DNA from 2 places in the Enterococcus sp. DIV0210g genome. Region 2 is predicted to be linked to the other one. Evidence: predicted binding sites of a transcription regulator. Region 2 holds the regulator's gene; the other holds the start of a gene.
What was found. The regulator CtsR, encoded in region 2, represses protease genes until heat stress. The targets are predictions, from matches to a motif close to TTGGTCAAAAAAGGTCAAANA.

Region 1 (11,789 bases), 760 kb from region 2:
AAAATAAAAAATAGAACAACTGTTTTTTTAAAACAGTCGTTCTATTTGAGTTATGCTTCATCTGGTGTCATGATCATCGATAAGATCATTGGATGTCTTTCCGTACGTTCGAACAAGAATGGTTGAAGAGCGCTAGACATTGCTTCCTTCATTTTATGTTCAGAACAATCTGGCGCATTCAAAACTTCACGCAATGCATGGAAAAGAATGCGTTGTGCTTCATTGATCATTTCGCCGGATTCACGCATATAAACGAAGCCGCGAGACAAGATATCTGGTCCAGCAAGAACTTCTTTCTTTTTGATGTCGACAGTTGCAACTGCTAAGACCAAACCTTCTTCTGAAAGAACGTGGCGGTCACGTAAGACTACATTGCCGATATCACCAACACCGCTGCCGTCTACGTAAACGTCGCCAGCAGTAAAATGTCCGGCATTTCTAGCAGAATCAGCAGTTAAGGCAAGCATATCGCCGTTTTCTAAAATAAAGCAGTTTTCAGCTGGTACGCCTGTATCTTGTGCCAGAGAAGCATGGATTTTCAACATTCTGAATTCTCCATGGACTGGCATGAAATATTTTGGCTTCATCAAACGGAGCATCAATTTTTGTTCTTCTTGGCCGCCATGACCAGAAGTATGGATATTGTTGATTTTTCCGTGGATGACATCTGCACCGGCTTCTGATAAAAGATTGATCAAGTGGTTCACGCTTGTTGTATTCCCAGGAATAGGCGAACTTGAAAAGATCACTGTATCATCAGGCTGGATCTGGATTTGACGGTGGTTGCCGTTTGCGATCCGACTCAATGCTGCCATCGGTTCTCCTTGTGATCCTGTACATAAAATCATCGTTTCATTTGCAGGCAAACGATTGATTTCATGAGCGTCAACAAATGTGCCATCTGGAACTTTGATATAGCCGAGGCGTTGACCATTGACGATCGCATTTTCCATGCTTCGGCCAAAGACGGCGATTTTTCGTCCAGTTGCTACTGCGGCATCTGCTGCTTGCTGCAAACGGAAGATGTTTGAGGCAAAGCTGGCAAAGATGACACGGCCTTCTATTTTTTCAAAGATTTTTAGGATAGAAGTACCGATTGTTTTTTCTGATTTTGTAAATGTAGGAATCTCGGCATTCGTACTGTCTGATAATAGACATAACACGCCTTCTTCACCGATTCTCGCCATTTTATGAAGATTTGCTGGTTCGCCCACAGGTGTGAAATCAAATTTGAAATCTCCTGTAGCTACGATATTTCCAGAAGGTGTTTTGACAACGACACCTAAAGCATCTGGGATACTGTGAGTCGTTCTGAAAAAGCTGACAGAAGTTTTTCGGAAACGAATGATCGTATCTTCGTAGATTTCGTGAAGTTCTGCATCACGGAGCAAACCATGCTCATCTAATTTATTTGTGATCAGTGCTAAAGCAAGCGGCCCAGCATAAATAGGGATATTTGCTTGTTTCAGCAAGAATGGGATCCCGCCGATATGGTCTTCGTGACCATGGGTGATGACTAGAGCTTTTACTTTATGCAAGTTTTGAATGATATAGCTGTAGTCAGGAATTACATAGTCAATCCCAAGAAGTTCGTCTTCCGGAAATTTGATTCCGGCATCGATCAGGATGATCTCATCTTGGAATTGTACCCCATACGTATTTTTCCCGATTTCACCTAATCCACCAATTGCGAAGACGCCTGTCTCATTATTTTTGATGGAAAGTTTCATCTTAAAACTCCGCTAATTTGAATTCGGCATTTTCTTTTTCGTATTCTAGATGGCTTCCTTCTAGAAGTTGAACGAATTCGATATTGTATGGGGTATTTTCTTCAACACGTTGACGTGCGTCTACATCTGAATTAGCTTCGATGTAAAGAGAATGTGTTTCTTCACGTTTTGGGTTGCGTACTTTTGTATCTTGGTAATAAACTTTATAAATCATGCTGATTTCTCCTTTATCTGCTTAATATGCAGGAAATTAACTAGTTGATCATTTAGACATCACAAAACGAGGGGGCATGCCACCTGATAATCGGTATGCTTTGATAAGAATCAAGGATTCGCATCAAAGAGATAAGCCTCGTTTGCTTATCCGTCTGGTGTTTTTTTCAACCGTCCGTTGTGTGTATAAAGATATACAACAATTATTTTTTATTCTAGCACAGAATGGCTCATAAGTATAGAAATCAAGTAAAGGAGGCATGAAATTTCTTAAATAAAAAGGAAATAGAACTTTTTGTCAATAGCTATTCTAATCCCAAATTGGTTGTGCTATGATTTTTAGTAATGGGTAATTTTAGGGAAAAAAGGAGATGAAAAAATGAAATTAATGTGGCATTACACGATGAAATACAAAACATTACTGTTTTTCGATTTTATTTGTGTATTCGGGTTTATTTTGATCGAGATCGGGCTGCCGACGATTTTGGCGCGAATGATCGACTATGGTATTCGACACAATGATACCGATTATATCAGACAGCAGGGGATCTTGATGATTGTGATTACGGTGGTCGGGATCATTATGAATATTCTTTTGGGTTATTTTGGTTCACGGATCACGACAAATATTGTCGCAGATATCCGGGATGATCTTTTTGAAAAAGTCCAAAGTTATTCACATCAAGAATATGAAACGCTGGGTGTTTCTTCCTTGATTACACGGACGACTAATGATGCCTATCAGATCATGCTGTTTTTACAAAACATCTTACGGATCGGTTTTATGGCGCCAATGATGTTTATCGTTAGTTTATATATGGTTATGCGGACAAGCCCGTTTCTTAGTTTGTACGTATTAGGTGCATTGCCGGTTTTACTGTTATCAGTAGTAGCAATTGCAAAAATATCCGAACCTTTATCAACGAAACAGCAGAAAAATTTAGATAAGATCAATAGTATTTTACGCGAAAATTTGTCTGGATTGCGTGTCATCCGCGCATTCGTCAATGAAAAATTTGAAGAATCACGATTTAAAAAAGTCAATGAAAACTATGCGGAAAGCTCTAAAAGCTTATTCCGTTTGATGGCTATCGCGCAACCTGGGTTTTATTTCTTATTCAATATCGTGATGGTCTTGATCATTTGGAGCGGAACCGTCCAAATCGACCACGGAACATTACAAGTCGGAAACTTGATTGCTTTTATTGAATATATTTTCCATGCATTATTCTCATTCATGTTATTTGCGAGTGTGTTTATGATGTATCCTCGTGCAGCAGTATCAGCAGGACGTATCCAAGAAGCATTGGATGCACAACCTGCCATCAAAGAAGACGAGAATGGCGTGACAAAAACTGCAACAAAAGGGTATATCGAATTCAAAAATGTGACATTTGCTTATCCTGGACATGCCCAAGAACCAGTGATCCGCAATGTCAGTTTTACCGCTTCTCCAGGAGAAACAGTGGCTTTCATCGGTAGTACTGGTAGCGGGAAGTCTACACTGATCCAATTGATTCCGCGTTTTTATGATGTAAGCGACGGAGAGATTTTGATTGATGGTGTCGATGTACGAGATTATAAACTAAGCAGTTTGAGAAATAAAATCGGGTTTATTCCGCAGAAAGCGTTACTTTTCACAGGGACAATCGCTGAAAACTTGCGTTATGGTAAAGAAGATGCGACGCAGGAAGAATTAGAGCGTGCGGTTGAAATCGCGCAAGCAGCAGAATTCATTTCCCGTAAACCAGAAGGATTCAACGAGCCGCTTTCAGAAGGCGGATCGAACTTCTCTGGCGGACAAAAACAACGCTTGGCGATTGCCCGTGCAATCATCCGCCAACCAGAAATCTACATTTTTGATGACAGCTTCTCTGCACTTGATTATCAGACAGATGCCAAATTACGTGCACGTCTGAAAAAAGAAACGACAGAATCTACTGTCTTGATCGTTGCTCAACGTGTAGGAACAATCATGCATGCAGATAAAATCGTTGTTCTAAATGAAGGAGAAGTTATCGGCATGGGGACGCACAAAGAATTGTTAGCAAATTGTCCAATTTATTATGATATTGCCGCTTCTCAATTATCGAAGGAGGAATTAGCATGAAAAAAAGATTCTCTTCTTTCGCAAGATTAGCACATTATTTGAATCCTTATAAGCTTACCTTTTTCTTAGTCCTGTTATTCACTGTTCTGACAGTAATGTTCAATGCTGCTTGGCCGTATGTCACAGGTTTACCGACGACGGAAATCTCAAAAAATATCGCAAATGGCGAAGCAATCAACTTTTCTTATGTTATCAAATGTTTGATTTGGATTGCAGCAGTTGGTGCAGGCTATTGTGTTTCGCAGCTGCTGGCGGGTGTATTGATGACCAATGTGGTGCAAAATGCGATGAAAGACCTGCGAAGAGATATCGAAGAAAAAATCAATCGCTTGCCTGTTTCGTATTTTGATAAAAACCAGCAAGGAAATATCCTTTCACGGGTAACCAATGACGTTGATGCTGTCAGCGGTGCGCTGCAGCAAGCGTTTATCGGCATCGTCAATGCGATTTTAGGGATTACGATGGCTGTGGCTATGATGTTTTATATCCAGCCGATGATGGCACTGATTTCTTTGATCATGATTCCTGCGTCGATCTTGATTTCCAAAACAATCGTCAATCTTTCTCAAAAATATTTCCAAGGCATGCAAAATTCTTTGGGAGAACTGAATGGCTATGTTCAAGAAAATATGACCGGATTCAGCGTTTTGAAAGTCTATGGTCGTGAAAAAGAAACATTGGATGGTTTCAAAAAAGTCAATCACACATTGAAACATTATGGTTTTCGTGCAGCATTCATCTCCGGCTTGATGATGCCGTTAGTCCAGTTGACTGCTTATGCCACGTATATCGGAATGGCTGTCATGGGAAGTCTCTACGTGATTTCTGGTGCGATCGTTGTCGGGCAATTGCAAGCATTTATCCAATATATTTGGCAAGTTAGTCAGCCAATGGGAAATATCACCCAATTGTCTTCTGTTTTGCAAAGTGCTTCCGCAGCGACAAAACGTGTATTTGAGATTTTAGACGAGCCGGAAGAAAAAGAAAACTTAGTCGATGTTCCTTTGCCAGAAACCTTCTTAGGAAATGTCACGTTTGAAAATGTCGATTTTGCGTATGATCCAAAGAAACCATTGATCCAAGACTTGAATTTTAAAGTCAAAGCAGGTCAAACTGTAGCGATCGTTGGACCAACTGGGGCAGGGAAAACGACTCTGATCAACTTGCTGATGCGTTTTTACGATGTGACCAGCGGAGCGATAAAAATCGACGGCGTAGACACAAAAATGATGAATCGAAGCGATGTTCGTTCATTATTTGGGATGGTCTTGCAAGACGCTTGGCTTTACGAAGGAACGATTGCTGAAAATATCCGCTTTGGTAAATTGGATGCGACAGATTACGAAATCGTGGATGCTGCAAAAACAGCAAATGTCGATCACTTTATCCGAACGATGCCAAATGGCTATGAGATGATGATCAATTCTGAAGGCGACAATGTTTCCTTAGGTCAAAAACAGCTGTTGACGATTGCCCGTGCAATCATCTCTGATCCGAAAATCCTGATTTTAGATGAAGCAACGAGTTCTGTCGATACTCGTTTAGAAGCATTGATCCAAAAAGCTATGGATCGTGTCATGAAAGGCAGAACAAGTTTTGTGATCGCGCATCGATTGTCAACGATTCGCGATGCTGATTTGATCTTGGTGATGGACCAAGGACAAATCATTGAAAAAGGAACACATGAAAGTTTGCTGGCAAAAGGCGGTTTTTATGAAAAATTGTATAACAGCCAATTTGCAGAAGCAGCAGAATAAGCTGTTTTTTGGAGGGGAAAAAATGGACAAACTCTTTATTGCACCAAATGCCACAGTCGTTGGAGATGTGACTTTAGCAAAAGATGTAACGATTTGGTTCCAAGCAGTAGTAAGAGGTGACAGCAACTGGGTCTCGATCGGAAGCAGAACGAATATCCAAGATGGAACAGTGATCCATGTTGACCATGATGCACCTGTAACGATTGGCGAAAACGTAACAGTCGGCCATCAATGTATGATCCATGGTTGCAAGATCGAAAATGGCGCATTGATCGGCATGAGTTCTACGATTTTGAACCATGCAGTGATTGGTGAAAACAGTTTGATTGGTGCAGGATCGCTCGTGACGGAAGGAAAAGTGATTCCGCCAAACGTCTTAGCTTTTGGTCGTCCAGCCAAAGTCATCCGTCCCTTGACTGAAGAAGAAATCGAAAAAAATCGGCAAAATGCAACCCATTATGTTGAATTGGGCGAAAAATATCTAGCCGGTGAATTTCAACCTTATCCAAATGAAAACTAAAACAGAGCCGACGATCAAGAAAGATCGTCGGCTCTGTTGTTTTATAGCAGAGGATGCAGTTTTTAGTTCAATGAAGAACTGTTTTCCATTACTTCATCGATCAAACCATACGCTTTTGCTTGTTCAGCAGTCATGAAGTTGTCACGGTCTGTGTCTTTTTCGATGACTTCAAGCGGTTGGCCTGTACGTTCCGCTAAGATTTTATTCAAACGGTCGCGTGTTTGCAAGATGTGGCGTGCAGCGATTTCGATTTCAGTTGCTTGACCTTGTGCACCGCCAAGAGGTTGATGGATCATGATTTCAGCATTTGGCAAAGCAAAACGTTTGCCTTTTGCACCTGCAGTCAATAAGAAGCTTCCCATTGATGCAGCCATACCCATAACGATTGTTTGTACATCCGCTTTGACGAAGTTCATTGTATCGTAAATCGCCATACCAGCTGTTACAGATCCGCCAGGTGAATTGATGTAAAGATAAATATCTTTTTCAGAATCCTGTGCGTCTAAAAATAACAACTGTGCAATGATAGAATTTGCTAAATCATCTGTTACTTGACCGCTTAACATGATGATGCGGTCTTTCAATAAGCGTGAGTAAATATCATAGGCTCTTTCGCCGCGAGATGATTGTTCAATAACTGTAGGAATTAAGTTCATAGTAAATTTCCTCCTTAAATATCTTTCAGAAATAGTTTAACATAAAGTCAGTTCAATACCTAAAAAGAAGTATACATTTTTGGTCAGAAAAGGTCAAATAAAAAACTCTCGCAAAATGGTCGTGAATTTAGAGTTTATGTTATGATAAATGAGAAGAAAGTATAGAGGAGGAACCAATATTGATGGTCGGCATCATAGGACTTACTGGAGTTTTGGTCGGAGCATTGCTCGTATATATCGGCTTTATGATCCAAATGCGTTATTTTGAAAAAAAAGAACAACGGCGGCGCGAACTAGAACTAAAAGTCAAAGAAATCGAAACATTGAATCAATTGAACAAAAAAATCAATCAGATCTTGCAAAAACGTACAACATTGATGGAAGAGTACGTGAGTTTTGATGCGTTTGATGATTGTTACATCACAATCGATGATTTTGCGTATCTGCAATCATTCGCCACACAAAACAATTTTTATTTGCCAAACCATATCTTAGATGAATTATTCAAGGCAATCGCTCATCGAAAAGTGATCCTGTCACCAGATGAAACGATGAAAATCGGCGGCTATGCTTATAAAGGTGGTCGAGTGATCTTGGAGAACTTTACGGATAATCTGACGGAAATGACAAATGAGAAAAAAGCACAATTGAAAAAAATCACGAAACAGCCAGTCGGTTTTTTTACTAAAGATAGTGTCTGGTATTAAATGTACGTATACAGAAAACTCCGCAAAACATCACGATGGTTTTGCGGAGTTTTCACTATTAGGAAAGTTTAAGACCGCTGGATTTTTTTAGGTGGAAAAGCAAGCTGAAACGAGAAAAGCCAGCGTTCTTGCAAATGTTTTTTCAGCTTATGCTGTGGTACAATAAACAAGACTGGAGTGGGGAAAATGATACAAATCTACGCACACCGAGGAAGCAGCGGGACGCACCCGGAAAATACATTGCCCGCTTTTGCGGAAGCCGTAAGAGTTGGAGCGGATGCAGTGGAACTGGACGTCCATTTAAGCAAGGATCAGGAATTGATCGTCATGCATGATGAAGAAGTTGACCGAACGACTAACGGCAAAGGATTGATCCGCGAAAAAACATTAGCGGAAATCAAGCAGCTGAATGCTGGCAGCTGGTTTGACAAAAACTCTTCGGCAAGAGTACCGACACTGAAAGAAACATTTGATTTGTTCCTTCAGAAAAATTACCGCGGTATGGTTATGATCGAATTGAAAACCGATAAATTCCAGTATCCGCAAATCGAAGAAAAAGTAGCAGAATTAGCTGCCAGCAGAGATTGGCCTTTTCAGCACAGTTATTGCAGTTTTAACCAAGCATCTTTAGAGAAAATGGCTGAACTTGAACCAGGTATCCAGCTTGATCTTTTGATGCGCGACTCAAAGAAAAAACCAGCAATTGCTCAAGAACTTTCTTATATTGAAGGATTACATCCGCACTATCAATGGGTCTTAGATAATCCAGATGCAGCAAAAGATTTTTCTAAAGCCCTTCGCGTATGGACAGTGGATGATGAGGCGCTTCTCAAAGAAGTCTTAGGCTGGGCTATCAATGGAGTTATCACAGATTACCCCGAAAAAGCATTACGTATTCGGCAATCTATAAAAAGTAGGTAAATGATGAAAAAAGTATTAGTGATCGCAGGACCGACTGCTGTCGGGAAAACTGCATTAAGTATTGAGCTTGCGAAAAAATTCAATGGCGAAGTTATCAGCGGGGATTCTCTGCAAGTCTATAAAAAATTAGACATCGGTACAGCGAAAGTTACCAAGGAAGAAATGCAGGGAATCACTCATCATCTGATTGATATCGTTGAACCAGATGGCATGTATTCTGCGGCTGATTTTCAAAACATGGGGCGCCAGCTGATCGAAGAGATAACCGCACGAGGGCATTTGCCAATCGTCGCTGGAGGAACCGGATTATATATCCAATCCTTACTTTATGATTTTCGTTTAGGCGGCGAAGAAAATGAAGAAGAATCAGCGATGATCCGAGAAAAATATGAGCAGTTTGCCACGCAATACGGAAAAGAAGCGCTGTGGGAAAAATTAAACCAAACAGATCCTGCCGCAGCTGAAAAAATCCACTGGAACAACCAGCGGAAAGTCATTCGTGCATTGGAAGTCTTTGAACGCACGGGCGAAAGCATCACTGCGCCAAAAGAACAGCCAGCTAAGCTTTATGACTATTTGATGATTGGGCTGGATACAGAGAGGGAGCTGCTGTATCAAAGAATCAATCAGCGTGTGGACATGATGCTGGATAACGGGCTGGAAGCAGAAGCTGAATTTGTTTACTCGTTAAAAGAAGCCCAAGGTGCACAAGGAATCGGATATAAAGAATTCTTTCCTTATTTTGAAGGAAGAGAAACTTTACCTGAAGTGGTTGAGACTATCAAACAAAATTCTCGCCGCTACGCAAAAAGGCAGCTGACTTGGTTTCGAAATCGGATGTCTGTCCAATGGTTCGATTTGATCCAGCATCCAGAAGAACAAAAGCAGATCGAAGAATTAGTCCAACAATGGATGGAGGCAGAAAAATAATGGAGAAAAAAGAAAAAGCGGTCCTTGTCGGCGTAGAAACCGAAAATAATTATGCGAATTTTGAAGAATCAATGGAAGAATTGAAAAATTTGACGCAGACTGCCTCAGGTGAAGTCGTCTATACATTGACACAAAAACGTCCGCAAGTCGATCGTCAGACACTTGTTGGTAAAGGGAAATTAGCCGAATTAGCGCAGCAGGCAGAAGCAAATGAAGCGGATATCGTGATCTTCAACCATGAATTAAGTCCGCGTCAAAGTCAGCTGATTGGTGAAGCAATCGGTCTGCCTGTCATTGATAGAGTGCAGCTGATCCTGGATATTTTTGCTATGCGTGCTCGTTCGAAGGAAGGAAAACTGCAAGTAGAATTAGCCCAATTAAACTATTTGCTGCCGCGTTTAGCTGGACAAGGAAAATCGTTGTCTCGTCTTGGCGGAGGGATCGGTACAAGAGGGCCAGGGGAAACAAAGCTTGAAACAGACCGCCGGCACATCCGCAACAAAATCCTTGCAGTAAAAAAAGAATTGAAGACGATTGAAGCACATCGCGAACGAAGCCGCCAAAAAAGAAAATCAAGTGCGGTCTTTCAAGTCGGATTGATTGGTTATACCAATGCAGGGAAATCAACGATCTTGAATCTTTTGACACAGGCTGATACGTATTCAGAAAACCAGCTTTTTGCTACCTTAGATCCATTGACGAAAAAATGGCGTTTAGATGAAGGTTTTGAGATGACGATCACCGACACAGTAGGATTTATCCAGGATTTGCCGACGCAATTAGTGAATGCTTTTCATTCCACGCTGGAAGAAAGCCAAAATATGGATCTGCTTTTGCATGTGATCGATGCCAGTTCACCTGACCGCATCCAGCAGGAAAAAACTGTATTGGACCTGATGGCAGAATTATCGATGGAAAATATTCCAGTATTATCTGTTTATAATAAAGCAGATTTGATCGATCCAGCTTCCTTTACGCCGACTTTATTTCCAAATGTACTGATTTCTGCTAAAAGCAAGACAGGGAAAAAAGATTTGCTGCAGGCGGTAAAATATCAGCTGATGGAAATCATGACACCTTATACTTTAGAAGTTCCCAGCAGCGATGGCCAGAAGTTAAGCGAACTCAAAAGAAAAACACTTCTTTTGAGTCAAGAATTCGATGAAGAAAGAGAAAGTTATATCGTCAAAGGATTTGCCCAAGAAGAACGATTGAATAGTGCTGAAAAAGAAGAACATTAATCTGCAAAAAATAGTGTGATATTTAAATTTTGCTTGATCGAAGAGGTATCTTTTGATTCAAAACCAGCAGAATGTTAAGTTTAAATTGTTTAGAATTATTTTAAACAAATGACTTAGGAGGTTTTATCAATGGAAAAAATCAAAGTTGTGATCGTCGGTGCATCTCATGGAGGACACCAATCAATTTTAGAACTCTTGACACGATATGGCGAAAACGTAGATATCACACTGTTTGAAGCAGGAGATTATGTTTCCTTTATGTCATGCGGGATGGAGCTTTACCTAGAAGATAAAGTCACAGATGTAAATGATGTACGAAATTTCAGACCAGAAAACTTTCCGCAATCCAATGTTCATATTCTAAATAATCATGAAGTAAAAACAATCAATGCCGATAACAAAACAGTCACAGTTGCGAATACTTCGGATAATGAAACAAAAGAGTATTCTTACGATAAATTGATTTTAAGCTCTGGTGTAAAACCAAACAATCTGCCAGTACCTGGGACAGATTTGGAAAATGTCTACTTGATGCGCGGCTACAACTGGGCAACGAAAATCAAAGAAAAATTAAATGATCCAGCGATTAAAAAAATCGCTGTTATAGGCGCAGGCTACATTGGGATCGAAGCAGCAGAAGCCAGTCGAAATGCTGGAAAAGATGTTGTTTTGCTTGATGTGATCGATCGACCTCTAGGCACGTATCTAGATGCAGAAATGACTGATATCTTAGAAAAACATCTCAATGAAAAAGGCGTCGAAGTTTTAACAAATGTGAAAATCGAAGCTTTTACTGGTGAGGGAAAAGTAGAAGCAGTCAAAACAAGCGAAAAAGAAATCTCAGCAGATTTAGTGATCCAAGCTGCTGGTGTGAAGGCAAATACAGAATGGCTCAAAGGTATCGTCGACTTAGATGAACGCGGCTGGATCCAAACCAATGAATATTTGCAGACGAATCTTCCTGATGTTTACGCAGTAGGAGATGCAACACTAGCTTATTCTAT
Region 2 (11,789 bases):
CGCACTAGATTTAGGATCTAGCGCCTTACGGCGTGGGGGTTCAAGTCCCTTCACCCGCATAAATATGATTATTGTGAATAGGCCGGCTTAGCTCAGTTGGTAGAGCATCTGATTTGTAATCAGAGGGTCGAGGGTTCAAATCCTTTAGCCGGCATTTTGCTATGCGGAAATAGCTCAGTGGTAGAGCACCACCTTGCCAAGGTGGGGGTCGCGGGTTCGAACCCCGTTTTCCGCTTTGCCAAAACCACTAAACGCCGGGGTGGCGGAACTGGCAGACGCACAGGACTTAAAATCCTGCGGTGAGTGATCACCGTACCGGTTCGATTCCGGTCCTCGGCATTTGTAATATGCGCCCATAGCTCAACTGGATAGAGTGTTTGACTACGGATCAAAAGGTTAGGGGTTCGACTCCTCTTGGGCGCGTAGTCTTTTTATATTTTCGGGAAGTAGCTCAGCTTGGTAGAGCACTTGGTTTGGGACCAAGGGGTCGCAGGTTCGAATCCTGTCTTCCCGATTTTTTTTATTTTTAATTGCTTTTTACAGTATTTCGGATTATACTATCTTTAACAATTGAATATGCGCCCATAGCTCAACTGGATAGAGTGTTTGACTACGGATCAAAAGGTTAGGGGTTCGACTCCTCTTGGGCGCGTAGATACGGAATTTTCATTCCGTATCTTTTTTTGTCTTTAATTTAAAAATATTTTTAACAAAAAGCTTTCTCCTTTCATTCTCTTATTAATTTCGCTATAATTAAGGTCAATATTAGTCAAAGGAATGAATGTGATGGCACATCAAAATACTTCAGATTTAATCGAGTCATACATCAAGAAATTTTTAGAAAAAAATGAAATGATAGAGATTCAGAGAATTGAAATGGCTAATCTTTTTAATTGTGTACCTTCGCAAATCAATTACGTTATCAATACCAGATTTACGATTCAACGCGGTTATTTAGTCGAAAGCAAACGCGGAGGCGGCGGTTATATACGAATTGCAAAAGTCCAAATTTCGGATAAACGGCAAATGTTGGATCAAATCAATCATTTATTTGATAAAACGATCAATGAAAAAGATGCATTCGCAATTGTTCAAAAATTATACGAAGATCAAATTATTACGAAAAAAGAAGGGAATCTAATGCTGAGCGCAGTAGCTAAAAGTACATTGAACTTTGGCGAATACGAGAACTATATTCGTGCTCAGATTTTAAGAGCTTTTCTTGAACGTTTAAGTTATGAAGATGGGAAGTGAATCATAAATGGATGTATTATTTACGCAAAAAGCACAGATCGTGTTAGAACTTGCACAACAAGAAGCAAAAATATTCAAGCACCAATCTGTTAGTTCAGAACATTTATTACTAGCATTAGTATTAGAACCAGATGGGATAGCTGGAAAGACACTTCGCGAAATGGATATTGATGATATGGATATCCGCGAAGAAATCGAACATCTTATTGGTTATGGAGAGGTACAATCTTATACAAGAGGTGCATATCTCCCTTATTCTCCAAGAACCAAACAGATTTTTGCTTTGGCTAGCAGCGATGCACAAAAAATGGAAGCAAAGAAAATCGGTACAGAACATATATTGCTTAGCTTACTGAAAGATGAAAGTATCATGGCTAACCGAATCCTATTAAACCTAGGTGTCAGCTTGCCTAAACTTCGCCAATCCTTAAAGAAAAAAATGGGGTTGAACGAAGATGTACGCAACGGGATGAACCGCCGTCGTACACCGCAAAGTAAAAAATCAGTGAAAGGAACACCAACACTTGATTCACTTGCCAGAGATTTGACAAAATCAGCAAGAGAAAATCAATTGGATCCAGTAGTAGGACGCACAAATGAAGTCAAAAGACTGATTCAGATCCTTAGCCGACGAACAAAAAACAACCCTGTTTTAGTAGGCGAGCCTGGTGTTGGTAAAACAGCTATCGCAGAAGGTCTTGCTCAAAAAATCGTTGATGGCGAAGTACCTGATACGATGAAAGACAAACGCTTGATGATGCTGGATATGGGCTCATTAGTTGCTGGAACAAAATACCGCGGTGAATTTGAAGACCGCATGAAAAAAGTAATCGACGAAATCTATCAAGACGGCCAAATCATCTTGTTTATTGATGAATTGCATACACTGATCGGTGCTGGCGGAGCAGAAGGAGCAATCGATGCTTCAAATATTATCAAACCAGCATTAGCACGTGGAGAATTGCAGACGATTGGCGCAACAACACTTGATGAGTACCAAAAATACATCGAAAAAGACGCTGCTTTGGAAAGACGTTTTGCGCGTATCCAAGTAGATGAACCAACGGCAGATGAGACGGAAGAAATCTTAAAAGGTCTGCGTTCACGTTACGAGGAACACCATGACGTAGAAATAACAGATGAAGCAGTTAAAGCAGCCGTGCAATTGTCTGTTCGTTATATCAATTCTAGACAACTACCTGATAAAGCCATAGATCTGATTGATGAAGCTGCTGCAAAAGTACGCTTAGATCGGACGACTGAATTAACAGAAATCGATAAATTAAAAAAACAAGTCTCAGACCTAATTGATCAAAAAGAACAAGCAATTCGCCGTCAAGATTTTGAAACAGCGGCTGAATTACGCCAAAAAGAAAAGAGTGTCTATCAGAAACTAGAAAAATCAATGATGGCAGAAGCTGAAAAGAATACTGGCTATTCTGACAAAGTAACAGAAGAAGACATTGCTGCTGTGGTATCACAATGGACAGGCGTACCATTGCGCCAATTAGAGAAAAAAGAAAGCGAACGTTTGCTGGAATTAGAATCGATTCTCCACAAACGTGTCGTTGGGCAAAACGAAGCGGTCCAAGCTGTCTCAAGAGCGATCCGCAGAGCCCGCAGCGGATTGAAAGATCCAGAACGCCCAATCGGTTCATTCATGTTCTTAGGGCCAACAGGAGTCGGGAAAACAGAGTTAGCAAAAGCATTGGCAGAAGCAATGTTTGGCAGTGAAAATGCATTGATCCGTGTCGATATGTCAGAATTCATGGAAAAATACAGCACAAGCCGCTTGATTGGCTCACCTCCAGGATATGTCGGTTACGATGAAGGCGGACAATTAACCGAAAAAATCCGTCAAAAACCTTATTCTGTGGTCTTGCTTGATGAAGTTGAAAAAGCTCATCCAGATGTTTTCAATCTATTACTTCAAGTCTTCGATGATGGACATTTGACTGATTCAAAAGGTCGAAAAGTTGATTTTAGAAATACCATCATCATCATGACTTCAAATATTGGCGCAACACAAATTCGAGAAGAAAAAAATGTCGGATTTAATGTCCAAGACATAACAAAAGACCATAAAGTAATGCAAAAACGTATCTTGGAAGAGCTGAAAAAAGCATTCCGTCCAGAATTCCTAAACCGAATCGATGAAACGGTCGTATTCCGTTCACTAGAAAAAGATGAAATCCATGAAATCGTCCAAATCATGAGCAGAACAATCGTCAAACGTTTAGCAGAACAAGGTGTGAAAATCAAAATCACTCAAGCTGCAATCGATGTGATCGGAAAAGTCGGTTTTGATCCAGAATATGGTGCAAGACCAATCCGCCGAGCATTGCAAAAAGAAGTAGAAGATCGTCTAAGCGAAGCATTATTAAGCGGACAAATCCATCTTGGCGATCATGTAACGATTGGCGGTTCAAAAGGTAAAATCACTTTAAATGTACGAAAGCCCAAACCTAAACAAAAAAATCTAGTCCCTCAAGCATAATAAAAGATTATACAGACTGGAACTTGTCATTCATTGACAAGTCCCAGTCTTTTTTTATTAAAAATAACAAATATTTTTTCAAAATAGAAAAATCGGTATTTTGAACATCAGATAAATTTGTTTTGTTTGATATAAGATAGCCGCTCTCTTTTAAAAAAATCCCCTCTTTGAAACTTTCAAAAATCCGACTTTAAATAAAAGTTCTATTGGAAAGTTCTGACAGCTATGCTACTATTATGACGTTGCAGAAGGAGGTAAACATGATAGAAATCATTACGACTATCGAGTCCCTGGCTCAAGCAGAAGAATTGCTGGAAGCAGGCGTAGATACTTTATATTTTGGCGAAGAGACATTTGGTCTAAGACTGCCTCATTCTTTTACACGAGAAGAGCAGCGCCAATTAGTAGAATTGATTCACAAACATGGTAAAAAAGCGAATATCGCTGTGAACGGGCTCATGCACCCGGAAAAAATGAAAAAAATCCCTGAATATCTTCGTTTCCTAAAAGAGATCAATGTGGATGTCATCACTGTCGGAGATACTGGGGTCATTTATACAATGAAAAAGAATGCTGACCTTCAAATACCTTATATATACGATGGTGAGACACTTGTGACTAGTTCACGTCAAATCAATTTTTGGGGCAAAAAAGGAGCAGTTGGCGCAGTATTAGCGAGAGAAGTGCCTTTTGAAGAAATGAAGAAAATGCAGGAAATGTTAGAGATCCCTGCAGAAGTACTCGTTTATGGGGCAACATGTATTCATCAATCTAAACGTCCGTTATTGCAAAACTATTATAACTTTACCAAACAAGATGAAGAAGTCAGCCGTGAACGTGGGCTTTTCATCTCAGAACCCAAAAAGGACGAAACACATTATTCTATTTATGAAGACACGCATGGTACGCATATTTTTGCGAATAACGATATCAATTTAAGTAATGAATTGCAGTTGCTATTTGACGAAAATTACCGTACGTGGAAATTGGATGGTATCTTTACTCCCGGTGATCGGTTTATTGCTGTCGCGAAAATTTTTGTAGAAGCTAAACAAAAAATCGAGTCAGGAACTTGGACACCAGAAGAACAAGAAGCCGCAACTCAAAGAATAAAAGAATTACACCCTGAAAATCGAGAATTAGATACAGGATTCTTTTACCTAGATCCTGAAGCAATCAAGTAAAGGAGTACAGGATGAATGATTACTGAAAAGAAAAAATTAAAACGTCCAGAAGTCCTAGCTCCAGCTGGAACACTGGAAAAATTGAAGACAGCGATCCATTATGGTGCGGACGCTGTTTATATCGGCGGGAATGCCTATGGTTTGCGAAGCCGTGCGGGAAACTTCTCCTATGAAGAAATGGCAGAAGGTGTGGCATTTGCCAAAGCACACAATGCAAAAGTCTATGTTGCCGCAAATATGGTCACACATGAGGGAAACCAAGAAGGAGCAGGGGAATTTTTCCGTAATTTGCGTGATGTTGGAATTTCAGCAGTGATTGTTTCTGACCCAGCATTGATCGAGATTTGTGCAACAGAAGCGCCTGGTTTGCCTATCCATTTATCGACACAAGCATCAGCAACAAACTACGAAACATTGGAATTTTGGAAAGAAGAAGGTTTAGAACGAGTTGTTTTAGCGCGTGAAGTTTCGATGGAAGAAGTAGCAGAAATCCGTAAAAACACAGATATCGAAATCGAAGCGTTTATCCATGGAGCGATGTGTATTTCTTATTCTGGACGCTGCACACTATCTAATCACATGTCTATGCGGGATGCTAACCGAGGCGGCTGTTCGCAATCTTGCCGCTGGAAATATGATCTATTCGATATGCCGTTTGGACAAGAACGCCGAAGCTTGACCAAATCAGGCGAAGTGGAAGAAGAATATTCGATGAGCGCAGTCGATATGGCAATGATCGAACACATTCCTGAATTGATTGAAAACGGAGTAGACAGCTTCAAGATCGAAGGAAGAATGAAGTCTATCCATTATGTCTCAACTGTGTCAAATGTATACAAAGCAGCCGTAGACAGCTATATGGAAGATCCTGAAAACTATGTCTGCAAACAAGAGTGGATCGATGAACTTTGGAAAGTAGCCCAACGCGAATTAGCGACAGGTTTTTACTATGATACACCTTCAGAAAATGAACAGCTTTTCGGTGCACGCCGCAAAATCCCTGTTTATAAATTTGTCGGAGAAGTTTTAGCCTATGACGAAAAAACACAAATAGCAACAATCCGTCAAAGAAATCTGTTTTCTGTAGGCGATTCGATTGAATTTTATGGACCAGGATTCAATCATTTCCATCAAACAGTAGAAGTGATGTATAACGAAGATGGCGAATCAATCGACCGTGCTCCAAATCCAATGATGGTATTGACGATGCCAGTTGCACAGCCAGTCAAACCAGGAGATATGATCCGTAAGTTGAAGGATTAAAAAGAGGTTGTGAGCAAAGCGTTATGACTTGAGCGTTAAGACTCTTTTGCCAGCTAAAATAGCTTTCCATATTTTAGCTGGCAAAAGCTTAATGCCGAAAGTTAGCTTTGTGAACACCGTTTATAAAAGAGGTTGTGAACGAGCTGTTCAGTTCAAATCAGTAAAGAAGAATCCACTAAAATAACTTTTCATGTTTTAGCGGATTTTGACTTAATGCCGAAAGTCAGCTTTGTGAATCCCTTTTGAATAGAGGTCATGAATGTATTAGATATAGAAAACGTTTTGAAATCCTCTTTCTAGACTTTTGGAAAATTTTGAGTTATTGTCTAGTTTCAGTGGAAAATTACTGAGAGATCAGGTTTTGCTGAAAAATACCAAACCATCAGAGCAACACATGAGCGACTCAGCTCGTTATGTAAAAAAAATGTACGTTTTAATAGCATTTACATATAAAATCTCTGATATCATTTACCCGTGAAACGAGGAGGAAAAAAATGGAAACTTATGATTATATAGTCGTTGGCGGAGGATCAGGAGGAATTGCTTCAGCCAACCGCGCAGGAATGCATGGCGCAAAAGTATTATTGGTCGAAGCAAAATATTTAGGTGGTACTTGTGTCAATGTTGGCTGCGTACCGAAAAAAGTGATGTGGCAAGCAAGTACGATCATCGAAACGATTGAAAGAGATGCAGCAAGCTATGGCATCAACGCAGAGATCAAGGATTTCGATTTTGCTGGTCTTGTTTCCAGACGTGAAAAATACATCGATTTTCTTCATGGAGCTTACGAACGTGGATTGAACAGCAATCGTGTCAAAGCGATCCAAGGTTATGCAACATTTGTTGACAGCCAAACAATCGAAGTAGAAGGCAAACAATATACTGCACCAAAAATTCTAATTGCAACTGGAGGTCGTCCAAGTAAAATGACGATTCCTGGCGGTGAATACGCAATAGATTCTGACGGTTTCTTCAAGATGACTGAATTGCCTAAACGTACGATCATCTTAGGGGCAGGCTATATCGCTGCTGAATTTTCAGGTGTTATCCATGGGTTAGGCGGAGAAGTGATGTGGGCTTATCGTAATGAACGTCCACTACGCACCTTTGATAAAATGTTGTCAGATAACTTGGTCGAGATGTATCAAGAAGCTGGTATCAAAACCTATGCACAGCATACCGCAAAAGAAATCAGAAAAAATGAAGACGGCAGCTATACAGTGGCGTTCGAAAATGGTGAAGAATTGACTGGAGACAGTGTTTTATTTGCCGGCGGAAGAATCGCAAATACAGAAAAATTGAATTTAGAAAACACTAATGTTGCTTTGGATGAACGCGGATTTATCAAAGTAGACAAATTCCAGAATACAACAGATCCGCACATTTTTGCTGTGGGAGATATCATTGGAAAACTCGATTTGACACCAGTTGCTATTGCTGCTGGCCGCCGATTATCTGAACGTCTATTCAATGGAAAAACAGAAGAACATTTGAACTATGATTTGGTTCCGACGGTTATTTTCACGCATCCGCCAATTGCTACAATCGGCATTACGGAAGAAGCAGCTTTGGAAAAATACGGCAAAGACCAAATCAAAGTCTATCGTTCACGTTTTACACCAATGTATTTTGCATTGAATGACTATCGTCAAAAATGTGAAATGAAATTGATCTGTTTAGGCGAAGAAGAAAAAATCATCGGCTTGCACGCAATTGGTGTAGGCGTTGATGAAATGCTGCAAGGATTCGCTGTAGCAATCAAAATGGGCGCAACTAAAAAAGACTTTGATAACACAGTAGCGATCCATCCAACTGGTGCAGAAGAGTTCGTAACGATGCGCTAAAAAATAAAAAAAGATGCCCTTCAGTTTTATGTTCATTGACTGAGGGCATTTTTTTGTCTTATTTCTTGTCTTTTACGTATGGAAAAGCATCTCTAGATTGTTCCAAAACGAGGTCGTTGGTATTTTAGAGATCTTTAAAATTTTGGTTGCTAATTTAGAAGTTTCGAGTTCAACATCTGTTAACACTAAGTCATAATCATTAAGCAGTCGATAATCAACTGTAAACACATTATCTGTATAGATATCTATACGGTCAAGACGAGGGAATTTTTTCAACAGCAATTGTTTATATAAAGAAGAAACTCTTTTTTCTTGATAAGAAAGAAGTAACACGGTATCGATTTTTGTTTTTGGAATGAGACGATTTAATAATGCAGGTGACAAAGTAATTAATTCGAGCAGCAGTTCTTCATAGAGAAGCTGTTTTTTCTTTATCGTATAAAAGCCGAACTTAACAATACTATTCTCGTAACTATGAAGTATATCTACATGATCTTTTAGAATCGTATCAAAAAATAATTCGATATAACACGTCTTGAAAAGCTGCAATTCTTTATAAAATGTTATAAAGAGTTGCAGTTGACTGATATGTTCAGGTGTAAGAGAGTCATGGATATCTAACAAAGCATAAAAGTAGTCTGTGAAAGCTTTTAAATGGTGCAAATCACTCTCTGAACAAGGAATATCATCTAGAAATAACAGCTGGATATTCGAACTTAATAGATTTGAAATCGTCTGTCTATTTACACAGAAATTATATTTCTTTTGTACAGTAGAACTGAAAACAGTGTTATTTTTGGCAATTTCATAAAAAAGCTCGATATTTTCAAAATTTGAAAGAGATTGAGAATCTGCTGTTAAATGGCCTTGTCCAATGCGTATGATAGATGTAAATAGATAGTAAATGCCAAAAATCCTTTTGTATGTAGTGATTTCTGTCGTTTTTTCTTTCTTTTTAAAATAACGATTTAAAAGAGTAGCAATCATCTCAAAACAGGGTAATTGTTTAGGTGTATAAAGTTCACGAAACATGCTGCAAAAAAATTGTCTTATGTATATTTCATCGCCAGTTATCTGAACATTTGGATCAAGACTGAGTGTAATCGGCAGCTGTTTATGCTGAAAGTAATGATTGATGCGAATGATGATTCTGCGGATACTAGCTTTACTAAGGTACAGCGCTTTAGATAAAGCAGTCAAAGTAGGCTGTTCCATGAAGATCATTTTCAGGACATTGATATGTGCCGACTCATTCAATATTTTTTTAATAATATCTTCCAGATTCAAGTGCGGAGGTAATTTCAAAATGGTTTGGCTATGTTTAGTAACAGTTATGTACGCAGGGGCATAGGAAAAGTTGAATGCTGAGATATCAGTCATCAGCGTTTTTTTGGAGACACCAATCTTATCTGCTAGCGAGTCGGCGTTCCAATGGTCCATACTAAGCAACAACGCTAATCTTATCTGCCGCTCGGAAGATTTTTCGAGGATGCTCATTTCATTTGTCATTTAGAGGGCGTTGATAGAAAGTTGTCTTTAATGAAACAAAACGCCCATTCACTTCCTTTCCTTTTTGTTTTTTAATATTCAAACTTTCTTATTTTTTATTTTCTCATTTTTAATAGGTAAATCACATATTTTGTATTGAGTATTAACAAAATTCAATTTTAATGATAACAAAAAAAGAGAGCAAAATAAGAAAATAACAGTGATTTTTAACAATTAAATAGTCGGAATATTTCAAATTCAAAATGTTGTGTTTAAAAATAACGATTTAGAGTGATTTAATAAACTTGAAATTAATATAATTAAGTTATTTAATTTATGCTTTTTTATTTGGATATATCTGCTTTAATTAAAAAATTGTTTATTTTTATGTTATTGGTAAAGATAATTCTATTTTTGGAAATAAAAGTTTCTGCTATATAAAATTACTGAAATTATTTTTATTTTAGTTATTATAAAATTTATTTTATTTGTTTGCATAAGTGTGTTTATTGCTATATTTAAAGATTTTTTGTTGAATTCGATGGATATGTTTTGACTTAGAAATGAAATTTCGTTATGTTTTTTATACAATGGCATATTATTATTTTTATTCGCCTTCTTTTTTGAAGGAAATGGACTATCAGATGATACTGTAATTAAATGAAGGTTATTTGCTAGTTCTTACATACTTTAAAAACTTGTATATACGTTATTATTTATGTTTTTTAAAAACCCTATAATTATAACATAGAAAACGCTTGTTTCTAAATCAATTTTTCCGAATAGAAAAAAAAGAGGAGGCTAAGGACTTACCTAAATAACTGTACGATAGATGAAAGGGTTGATTTAGAAAGGAGAACATATCATGATAGGATTTTTGGAAAAACAATTAGAAAGGCAAATCGCATTAGTGTGTTTGTTAAGCATGGATGTTTCAGATACGAATGATTTAGCGAAAGAGTTGGGGGTGACAGATAAAACGATAGTGACAGATATCGACAATTTCAATACAACTTGTTTTCCGGCGTATATAGAAATTGATCAATACAAAGGGGTGACATTGAAGATGCCCGGTCATTTGAATCTAGATGATATCTTCGTCAAGATTCTCAATATATCTGTGAACATTCGGATATTAAAGTGTGCATTTATTGAAGAACCGACTTTATCTGATATTGCCGCAAAACTATTTTTAAGCAAGACAAGCGTTCGGAGAAGTATTGCAAAAATAAATACGTACTTTGCCAAAGAAAAAAAAGACGTCAAAATCTCTATAGATACAAAGGTAACGATAACGGGGAATGAAATACAGGTCCGCAAACTTTTCTCAAGTATGTTCAGAGAAATATATAAGGAAAAAGATTTGCCGCATTTTGAGACTATTTATAAGATGTTGAAACGCTGTTTGAAAAAACAGGAAAATCCAAATTCTAGTGCGTCTAAGATGATCCACGCTGTCTATTACATCTTTACTTCGGTCATTCGTATCGGAAACAATCATCTTATTCCGGAAGAAAATCTAATCGATAAACCGCATGTCGTGCAATCGATCTTGAGTACGATCCAAGAAGATACCGTTTTTTGTACAACAATGGACCAAAAATATAAATTTGCAGTAAATCAAAAAAATGTTTCTAATATTTTGAGTTCGTATATCAGTTTATTATTTGCGAATCCTAAAGACATCGATAACTACACTTTTCAAAAAATAGGCCTTCTTATCAAACAGTTTTATTTTTTGCTTGATATTGAAGAACCTGCAACCGCTGAGAAGATTGTTTATTTTTCAAATTTTATCGATTTCTATAAAGAATTGACGATTTTCAGGATAAGCTATACAGATATTTTTTATAACAAAATTCTAAAAGAACGGCCGCGCATCTGGAAAGCCTATCAAAATGCACTGGTGATATCGAATCTGACGCATATTCGAAAAAATGACTTTCTATACAAAGAACTGTTGCTGGAACTAATGGTTTCCTCAAAAAGGCTGCTGTATCAAGTAGAGCCTAAATTGAAAGAAAAATCGATTTTAGTGTTAAGTTCCCAAGAAGCAGGGGTGTCACTGTTATATAAAAATCTAATTTTAAATAAATATCCTTTTTTCAAAACAATCGATATCTATAAAGAAGACATCTTCACTTTAGATTATTATTTGATCAATCAATATGATCTTGTGTTAACCGATCTTTCGCTCAATTCAAGTCGTGTCTCTTCCGAAATCCTAAAAATATCGAAGGTGCCAACACGTTCTTTTTG

Region 1: the regulator CtsR is predicted to act here: its motif matches at 7,066-7,086, upstream of clpP (ATP-dependent Clp endopeptidase proteolytic subunit ClpP).

What each region holds. Positions count from the first base shown of each region.
Region 1 is NZ_CP187903.1:720,827-732,615, forward strand. It holds gene rnjA (ribonuclease J1) at 51-1,730, opposite strand; gene IGI64_RS03560 (DNA-directed RNA polymerase subunit epsilon) at 1,732-1,944, opposite strand; gene IGI64_RS03565 (ABC transporter ATP-binding protein) at 2,323-4,053, shown strand; gene efrB (multidrug efflux ABC transporter subunit EfrB) at 4,050-5,810, shown strand; gene IGI64_RS03575 (gamma carbonic anhydrase family protein) at 5,833-6,330, shown strand; gene clpP (ATP-dependent Clp endopeptidase proteolytic subunit ClpP) at 6,393-6,986, opposite strand; gene IGI64_RS03585 (hypothetical protein) at 7,166-7,693, shown strand; gene IGI64_RS03590 (glycerophosphodiester phosphodiesterase family protein) at 7,880-8,614, shown strand; gene miaA (tRNA (adenosine(37)-N6)-dimethylallyltransferase MiaA) at 8,618-9,544, shown strand; gene hflX (GTPase HflX) at 9,544-10,785, shown strand; gene IGI64_RS03605 (FAD-dependent oxidoreductase) at 10,915-11,789, shown strand, end outside.
Region 2 is NZ_CP187903.1:2,565,712-2,577,500, reverse strand. It holds tRNA gene IGI64_RS12290 (tRNA-Leu) at 1-59, shown strand, start outside; tRNA gene IGI64_RS12285 (tRNA-Thr) at 82-154, shown strand; tRNA gene IGI64_RS12280 (tRNA-Gly) at 164-235, shown strand; tRNA gene IGI64_RS12275 (tRNA-Leu) at 254-339, shown strand; tRNA gene IGI64_RS12270 (tRNA-Arg) at 350-423, shown strand; tRNA gene IGI64_RS12265 (tRNA-Pro) at 441-514, shown strand; tRNA gene IGI64_RS12260 (tRNA-Arg) at 579-652, shown strand; gene IGI64_RS12255 (CtsR family transcriptional regulator) at 787-1,254, shown strand; gene IGI64_RS12250 (ATP-dependent Clp protease ATP-binding subunit) at 1,262-3,751, shown strand; gene IGI64_RS12245 (peptidase U32 family protein) at 4,012-4,935, shown strand; gene IGI64_RS12240 (peptidase U32 family protein) at 4,951-6,198, shown strand; gene gor (glutathione-disulfide reductase) at 6,693-8,042, shown strand; gene IGI64_RS12230 (helix-turn-helix domain-containing protein) at 8,115-9,539, opposite strand; gene IGI64_RS12225 (helix-turn-helix domain-containing protein) at 10,396-11,789, shown strand, end outside.